2 regions of the Microbacterium sp. TPU 3598 genome follow, and region 1 is predicted to be linked to the other one. Evidence: riboswitches for the same ligand, from Rfam matches in the RefSeq annotation. Region 1 holds a riboswitch; the other holds the start of a gene.
The links. A riboswitch is a leader RNA that binds a small molecule or an ion and turns the genes downstream of it on or off. The one in region 1 is predicted to bind thiamine pyrophosphate.
Positions count from the first base shown of each region.

Region 1 (4,414 bases):
ACGACACGGTGCTCGACGAGGATGCCGCGAACGTGTCGGCAGGCGAGCGTCAGCTCATCACCATCGCGCGGGCATTCGTCGCTCAGCCGTCGATCCTCATCCTCGATGAGGCCACGTCGGCCGTCGACACCCGCACCGAACTGCTGCTGCAGCACGCGATGGCCGCGCTTCGTGAAGGACGCACGTCGTTCGTGATCGCGCACCGACTGTCGACCATCCGCGACGCAGACCTCATCCTGGTGATGGAGCACGGTGACATCGTGGAGAAGGGGACGCACGACGAGCTCATCGCCGCGCGGGGCGCCTACTGGCGTCTGTACCAGTCGCAGTTCGAGCAGGCGGCGACCGACATCGACGCCGAAGACGCCCTCACCGGCACGACGCCCGTCGTCGTCTCGGGCGATGCGAGCGATGCCGAAGGTGCAGGAGAGGAGGCTGCGGCCGCCGTTGCCGGAGCCTCGATCGGTGCTCAGCTGCCCGCTGCCGAGACGGCGGCAGCCCAGGCACTGCTGGAAGACGGGGCCGACGGTTCGAGCCACCGTTCCTGAGCGTTCCCGCCCTGCGGCATCCCTACGACGACGCCCCACTCCGCTCACGCGGGGTGGGGCGTCGTCGTAGGGATGCGTCGTCGCGGGCGCCGGCACGGCGCGCGTGACGAGGTGTCAGGAGCGGTCGGCCCTGATTCCGAGCAGCTCGAGCGGGTGGGTCAGACGCCACCACGGGCTCGGCCCCTCCACATCCTCGGCCAGCACCAGAGGCGTGGTGACGGTGTTGAGCGGACCGGTCGTCGTCAGCGTGCCCACGGCGTCGTCCTGTTCACGGTCTTCGCCGAGATCGAAGGCCGTCGCCGCGGTGGCGGTCGCCCCGTTCCACAGCACCACATCGGCATCGGTCTCGGTGATGACGTCGACCTCCTCCCCCCAGGGGGTCGTGACCTGACCGACCACGGTGTCCTTCGCGACGGCGGGCGGCTGCGCCTCCAGCGCCGCTTCCGCCTCCGCGAACAGGGAGCGGGTGAGAGCGAGTCGCTCATCGTTGCCGGCCTGGTTCAGCGCCGCGGCGAAGAGGTGCACGGTCGTGTCGCCGATGACGACGTCCTTCGCGGTGAGCAGGTTCCAGCCGACGAGCGTGCCGGTCTTGACGCCGACGACACCGGGATCGTCGAGCATCCCGTTCGTGTTGACGACGGTGCCGGCGCCCGGGAGGTCCACCGACTTGGTGCCGACGATCTCGGCGAACACCGGGTTCTGCATGGCACGCTCGCCGAGGGCGACCAGCGCCTCGGGGGTGGCCACATTGCGCTCGTCGAAGCCGGACGGCGTCACCACGGTGATGCCGGTGAGGCCTCGTTCGCGCAGCCACACCTCGGCGGCCCGGGCGAATTCGCGATCGGACCCCCAGATCTCGCTCGCGAGCCGGTCGATGTAGTTGTTCGCCGATCCCATCAGCGTGCCCTGCAGGAGTTGATATTCGGTCAGCACCCCGCCGATCGGCACATCCAGTGCGGACTGGTCGCTGCGCCGGTAGTCCCAGTACTTCACGCTGTCGGCCCGGGTGAACGAGAACTCGGGCCCCTGTTCGCCCACCGCCAGCGGCATACGGTCGAGCACCATCAGGCTGCTCACGACCTTGGTGATGCTCGCGATGCTCACCGCATCGGGGATCGAGGCCGCAGTGGTCATGCCGGAGATGCCGACGGCGCCCGCGCCCTCGGTGGGCCAGGTGACGGTGGCTGCGGCAGCGGGCGTCGTCGCGAACTCGACGGACTGCACTGTCGGAGGTACCTCGTGCAGCGGCCAGAGCAGCGTGGTGCCGGCATACGCGGCGACGAGGCCCACGAGCGTGGCCAGCGGAACGAGGATGCCGGGACGGGCGATGGCCGGGCGCAGGCGTGCCCCGCGGAGCAGGCCGTTCGTCCGCTCGGCTTCCGACGTCTCGTCGAGAGTCGCGGTGGCGGTGTGGTCGGCCACCGTCGCGGGGTCCACCCAGGTCAGAGCGGTGGCGGTGGTGGTCTCGTCCGCCCACTGGGGGGTGGTCGCGTCGAGCGCGGCGAGGGGATCGTCGGCGTCTCCTGCGGCAGTCTCACGCGGAACGAATGGCGGTTTCGTCAGAGCGTGCGTGGCCGGTTCCGGGGCGACCACCGATTCCGGTGCGAGCGCGCGCGTCGACGTCTGCTCGGCCGTGAGCACCGAACCGCCAGACGCGGCATCGACGGAGCCGGAGGGGGCGGTGGTCGCGGGGCCGTCGTCACGGACGACGCCCGTCGCCTCGTCGGCGGGATCTGTTGCGGTCACTCGTTCACGGTACCCAATCCCGGGCGGGTTCCGCGGCGCACAGCCCTGTCGCCACGCGGGTGTCGCCAGCGGGTAGGATCTTCAGCACAACCACGGGAGTCCGGCGAGCCGGGCTGAGAGGGAGCGAATCGCGCTTCGACCGTCGAACCTGATCTGGGTCATGCCAGCGCAGGGAGGAGTTCAGATGAGTACGCCTACGTCCACATCCGCACAGCAGGCATCCGCCGATGCGAACGGGCTGCACCGCCCATCGATCTGGCGCTGGCGCGTCGTCGACATCGTCGTCGCCGCTGTCCTCGGCGTCGCGATCGGTCTCGTGTTCTGGGGATGGAACACCATCGGATACGCCTGGTTCGGCGCGGCCGACGCCCTGACACCGGGCCTCGGTGGCATCGCCGTGGGCATCTGGCTGCTCGGCGGTGTCGTCGGCGGTCTCGTGATCCGCAAGCCGGGGGCCGCGCTCGTGGTCGAACTGGTCGCCGCGATCGTGTCGATGCTGATCGGCAACGTGTGGGGTGTCTCGACCGTGTTGTCGGGCATCGTGCAGGGCCTCGGTGCAGAGATCATCTTCGCCCTGTTCTTCTACCGTCGTTTCGGGATCGCAGTCGCTGCGCTCGCCGGCGTCGGAGCCGCCGTGGCCGCCTGGGTGTTCGAGCTGTTCTACGGCAGCTCGCCGAACATCCTGAAGTCGGTCGAGTTCAACACGATCTATCTGATCAGCGTGGTCGTCTCCGGGGCGATCCTGGCCGGCGTGGTCGGTTGGCTGCTCGTGCGTGCCCTCGCCGTCACCGGCGCCCTCAACCGCTTCGCCGTCGGGCGAGAGCACGTGCGCGAGGTCTGAGCGTGACCCTCGCCCCCCCGGCCCGCGTGCAGGCTGCGGGCTGGGGCTGGCGGTACGCCGGTCGAAAGCGTCCCGCCGTCGCGGACGTCTCCTTCACGATCGAACCGGGGGAGCGGGTGCTCCTGCTCGGCGCCTCGGGTGCAGGGAAGTCGACGCTGCTCGCCGGTCTCGCCGGGGTCCTCGGCGATGACGACGAGGGGGAACGGACGGGTTCGTTGCGCATCGACGGTGCGGCCCCCGAGTCACGGCACGGTCAGGTCGGACTCGTCCTGCAGGACCCGGACGCCGGCATCGTGCTGTCGAAGGTCGGCGACGACGTCGCGTTCGGCTGCGAGAACCTGGGCGTCGCGGCGTCCGAGATCCCGGGGCGCGTCGCCGAGGCGCTCGACGCCGTCGGCCTCGATGTTCCGCTGCGACGCCCCACGAAGGCGCTCTCCGGCGGGCAGAAGCAGCGGCTGGTGCTGGCCGGTGTGCTCGCGATGCGACCGGGTCTGCTGCTGCTCGACGAGCCCACCGCGAACCTCGACCCGGACGGGGTGCGGGAGGTGCGGGCGAGTGTCGAGCGCGCCGTCGAGACGACCGGCGCGACGCTCGTGGTCGTCGAGCACCGCACCCCGATCTGGGTCGATCTGATGACGCGCGTGATCGTGCTGGCGGCCGACGGAGGACTCCTCGCCGACGGTGCGCCCGCGCAGGTGTTCGCGGCCCACGGCGACGTGCTCGCCGATGCGGGGGTGTGGGTGCCCGACCGCGGCATCGACCTTCCGATGCTCGAACAGGTTCCCGCCTCCGATGCCCTCACGGCCTCCGCGCTCTCGATCGCGAGAGAGGCGGGCGTCGTCGTGCAGTCGGGGCTCGACCTGCGCGTGCCGCGTGCGAACGCGACCGTGATCACCGGGCCGAACGGCGCGGGCAAGTCGACGCTCGCACTCACCCTCGCCGGTCTGATCCCGGAGCAGGCCGGCGAAGTGCGTTCGGCACCCGAGCTGGCGGGGCGCAAGGGCCCCCGCCCGATCCGCTGGTCCTCGCGGGAGCTGCTCACCCGTATCGGCATGGTCTTCCAGGAGCCGGAGCATCAGTTCCTCACGCAGACGCTGCGCGACGAGCTCGCCGTCGGCCCGCGCGCCCTCGGGTGGGACCGTGGGAAGACGGACGGCGTCGTCGAGGAGCTGCTCGAGCGCCTCGGACTCGCATCTCTCGCGCTCGCCAACCCGTTCACGCTCTCCGGCGGGCAGAAGCGTCGACTGTCCGTCGCGACCGTGCTGGCGGGAGCACCCGA
Region 1 covers NZ_AP017975.1:3,331,591-3,336,004, reverse strand. The annotation lists gene MST3598_RS15935 (ABC transporter ATP-binding protein) at 1-548, shown strand, start outside; gene MST3598_RS15930 (D-alanyl-D-alanine carboxypeptidase family protein) at 663-2,294, opposite strand; TPP riboswitch at 2,377-2,486, shown strand; gene MST3598_RS15925 (ECF transporter S component) at 2,479-3,135, shown strand; gene MST3598_RS15920 (ABC transporter ATP-binding protein) at 3,132-4,414, shown strand, end outside.

Region 2 (4,414 bases), 1.8 Mb from region 1:
GCCCGAGCCGGGCGTGGAGTACGGCACGGACGAGGTGCCGCCGCTGGGCGAGCGCCCGTCCGATGAGACGCTCGCCGCCCTGAACGCGTCGATCCCGCCGCAGCACCGGTTCATCTCCGCGCTGCTCACCGGCCTTGTCTCCCCGCGTCAGCCCGGTCGTCCCGCCGAAGCCGCAGGTCTCGTCGAGGCACTGGACGCGGTCCGCGTCATCGCGGCGGCGGCGGGCGTCGACATCGACGTGGTCCAGGCCGAGCGTGCGGCCCTGCACCCCGGACGCACCGGATCGCTCCGGGTCGCCGGGGAAGAGGTCGGCTACGTCGGTGAGCTGCATCCCGCTGTGGCGGAGGGCGCCGACCTTCCGGGGCGCGCGACCGTGTTCGAGCTCGACCTCGACCGCATCCTGTCGCTCGCCGGTGGTCGGGTCGTCGCGGCCTCGCTGTCGACGTTCCCTGCTGCGACGCAGGACGTCTCGCTCACGCTGCCGGCAGACGTTCCGGCCGCGGATGTGCAGGCGGCTCTCGCCGAGGGTGCCGGTGCGCTGCTGGAATCGGTGCGTCTCGTCGACGAATATCGCGGGGAGGGCGTGCCGGACGGCTCGAAGAGCCTGACGTTCGCCCTGCGCTTCCGTGCCGACGATCGCACGCTCACGGCGGCCGAGGCCACCGAGGCCAAGCTCGCCGGTGTCGAGGTCGCCGCACAGCGCTTCGGAGCCGCACTGCGCGACTGAGCACGGGAGCGCGACGCACCGCGTCGTGGGACGTACCGTGTCGTCGGTCAGACGATTCCGGTCGGCGCCGGAGTACCGTGGCGGGATGAGAATCCTCCCCCAGGGCACTCCGGCCGCCGTCCTGGATGACGCGCGGCCGCTCGGAGAAGGACCGTTCCTCGAGTCGGGCATGCAGATCGACTGGCACTATCGGAAGCCGGGATGGCAGCCGGGGGAGCCCTCCAGGATCGCTCCGATGCGGGTGGTGCGCGACGACGAACGGGGGCTCGTCGCATGGCTCGCGCCCGGAACGCTGCAGGAGGCTCCGGGAGCTCTCGGCGGACAGCGAGTGCGTGAAGTACCGCTCGCGCGACGCTGGCTCGAGCCGCGGACGCGCATCGTCGAGCCCTGGCGCGGGAACGGCGTGCTGTGCATCGCCCCCGCCGGGCTGCCATGGTCGGTCTGGTTGTTCTGGAGCGACACCACAGGCCCGGACTGGTCCTTCGCCGGCTGGTACGTGAACCTCGAGAACGCCCATCTGCGCACCGATCACGACACCTACTCGTCCGACCACATCCTCGACGTCGAGATCGATCCGGAGGGCGGCATCCACCTCAAAGACGAGGACGAGCTCGTCGCCGCGATCCAGCAGGGGCGTCTCAGCCCCGAGCAGGCGGCGCAGATCGAGCGGTACGCGGACGCGGCCATCGCCTCGTTCGAGTCCGGTGGCTGGCCGTTCGACGCCGCGTGGACACGTTGGCAGCCCGATCCCGCGTGGAGCGTCCCGGTGCTCGCGGGCCTGGATCGTCTGCGCACGCCCACCGATCTGCTCTGAACCGATCTGCTGTGGGCGGAAGAGGTTCCGCAGAGATCCGCCACCTGATGACATGGAATCATGACGGATGTTCTGATCCTCGGCGGTACGGGCTGGCTCTCCGGGCGCATCGCCCGGAGGTGGGTCGACGAAGGCGCCGCGGTCACGTGTCTCGGCCGCGGTTCTCGTCCGGCCCCCGAGGGTGCCGTGCTCGTGCGCGGCGATCGTGAGGATGCCGACGTCTATGCCGATCTCTCGCGGCGGGACTGGGATCACGTCGTGGACGTCTCGTCCCAGGCGGTGCAGGTCGAGACCGCGGTCGATGCGCTCGGCGATCGGGCGGGGCGCTGGACCTACGTATCGTCCGTCTCGGTGTACTCCGATGACGAGACGGTCGGAGCAGATGAGTCGACGCCGCGACATCCGGCTGCGAGCCCGGGTGATGAGTACGACTACGGTGCGCAGAAGGCAGCAGCCGAAGATGCTGTCCTGCGCCTGGGGGAGCGCGGCTTCATCGTGCGCCCTGGGCTCATCGTGGGCGACGGCGACCCCAGCGACCGGTTCGGGTACTGGGCCGCGGCGTTCGCGCGAGCAGGCTCGGAAGCCGTGCTGCTGCCGCCTCTCGAGGGAGGGAGCACGCAGGTCATCGATGTCGACGATCTCGCGGCGTACATCGTCACGGCGACACGCAGCGGCGCGGTCAACGGCGTAGGCGATGAGCACCCCCTCGCCGATGTGCTGGGTGCGGTGCGCCTCGCGGTCGGTCACACCGGCTCCGTGTTCGTCGCGGACGAGGGATGGCTCCGTGCGCACGACGTCGAGTACTGGGCGGGGCCGCGGTCCCTGCCGCTGTGGCTGCCGACCGACATGAGTGGCTTCATGACCCGCTCGAATCGCGCATTCCACGCGAGCGGCGGGCGGCTTCGTCCGCTCACGGACACGATCGAGCGCGTCGTCGCCGACGAACGGTCACGAGGCGTCGACCGGGAGCGCCATGCCGGCCTCACACGGGCAGAGGAGAGGGCTCTGCTGAGCGATCGCTAGACTGCGAGCAGTGACACGGGGTGCCGCGATCCGCGGCTGAGAACAGACCCGTCGAACCTGATCTAGTTCGTACTAGCGAAGGGATGTCGCGATGAGCGATCTTCTGCGTCCTGAATCCACCCACGACCTCGCCGGTTCCGCCGCGACCCTCCTGGAGGTGCTGCGCGAGGCTCCGCCGTTGACGCACTGCATCACCAATGCGGTCGTGACGGGATTCACCGCCAACGTGCTGCTGGCACTGGGGGCCGCCCCCGCAATGGTCGACATCGTCGACGAGGCGGGGATGTTCGCCGGGGTCGCTTCCGGGGTGCTGATCAACCTGGGGACTCCCGCGCCCGAGCAGCGGGCGGCGAGTCTGGAGGCGGTCGCCGGAGCCGCGGCGAACGGTACGCCTTGGGTTCTCGACCCGGTAGCGATCGGTGCGCTTCCGGTGCGCACCGCCCTCGCCCACCGGCTCGCGCAGCACCGACCGACCGCTATCCGCGGCAACGCCTCCGAGATCCTCGCCCTCGCCGGGCTCAGCACGGGCGGACGTGGGGTGGATGCCACCGACACCACGGACTCCGCAGCCGATGCCGCCGCAACGCTCGCGCGGACCACGGGCGCGGTGGTCGCAGTGTCGGGGCCGATCGATCTCATCACCGACGGGGTGCGGATGCTGCGCCTCGCCAACGGCCACGAGCTGCTGACCCGCGTGACGGGAGGAGGATGCGCGCTCGGCGCGGTGATGGCGGCCTTCCTCGGTGCGGCCGAGGCGACGGATCACGATGCGCTGACCGCTGTGGCTTCCGCGAGCCTCGTCTACACGATCGCCGCCGAGCGGGCAGCGGCGACATCCGCGGGGCCGGGCAGCTTCGCCGTCGCCCTGCTGGATGCGCTCGCCGCGGTGGGCCCCGACGACATCAGAGCCGATGCACGCGTCGAAGGCGGCGTCCGGTGAACGCCGATCTCTCGCTCTACCTCGTCACGGACGCGGCGCTCTGCGGGGACAGGGGCGTCGTCGAGACGGTGCGCCGAGCGGTCGACGGTGGGGTGCGAATCGTCCAATTGCGCGATAAGGACGCGACCGACGCCGAGACGGTCGATCAGCTGATCGCGTTGTCGCGGGTGATCGACGGGCGGGCGCTGCTCGTCGTGAACGACCGGCTGGACGCCGTGGTCGCTGCCCGGGAACGGGGCGCTCGGGTCGACGGCGTGCATCTGGGACAGGGCGATGCCTCGGTGCTGCGTGCGCGTGAGGCGCTCGGACCCGACGCGCTGGTCGGCCTCACCGCGAACACTCGTGCGCATCTCGACGCGGTCGATGCTCTGCCCGCCGGCACCGTCGACTATCTGGGTGTCGGTGTGATCCGCCCGACCGCCACCAAACCCGATCACCCCGCTCCTCTCGGCGTCGACGGCTTCCGTGATCTCGTGGCGGCCAGCTCGCTGCCGTGCGTGGCGATCGGCGGCGTCGGCATCGATGACACGGAATCCCTCCGCGACGCCGGTGCGGCCGGGCTCGCCGTCGTCTCGGTGCTGTGCGCCGCCGACGATCCCGAGGCCACGGCAGCGGAGTTCCGCCGGCGCTGGCTCGCCGGCGCCGTGCCGCGGGTGCTCAGCATCGCCGGCAGCGATCCGTCCGGGGGCGCGGGCATCCAGGCCGACCTCAAGTCCATCGCCGCGAACGGCGGATACGGGATGGCGGTCCTCACTGCGCTGACGGCGCAGAACACGCAGGGAGTGCGTGCCGTGCACGTGCCGCCCGCGTACTTCCTCCGCGCGCAGCTGGATGCGGTGTCGGACGACATTGTGATCGACGCCGTGAAGATCGGGATGCTCGCCGACGCCGACGTCATCCGCGTGGTGGG
Region 2 covers NZ_AP017975.1:1,323,509-1,327,922, forward strand. The annotation lists gene pheT (phenylalanine--tRNA ligase subunit beta) at 1-727, shown strand, start outside; gene MST3598_RS06235 (DUF402 domain-containing protein) at 813-1,541, shown strand; gene MST3598_RS06240 (NAD-dependent epimerase/dehydratase family protein) at 1,602-2,564, shown strand; TPP riboswitch at 2,571-2,665, shown strand; gene thiM (hydroxyethylthiazole kinase) at 2,656-3,504, shown strand; gene MST3598_RS06250 (bifunctional hydroxymethylpyrimidine kinase/phosphomethylpyrimidine kinase) at 3,501-4,414, shown strand, end outside.
Region 2: it holds a riboswitch for thiamine pyrophosphate, as region 1 does, so the genes downstream of both, thiM (hydroxyethylthiazole kinase) here and MST3598_RS15925 (ECF transporter S component) in region 1, are expected to answer to the same signal.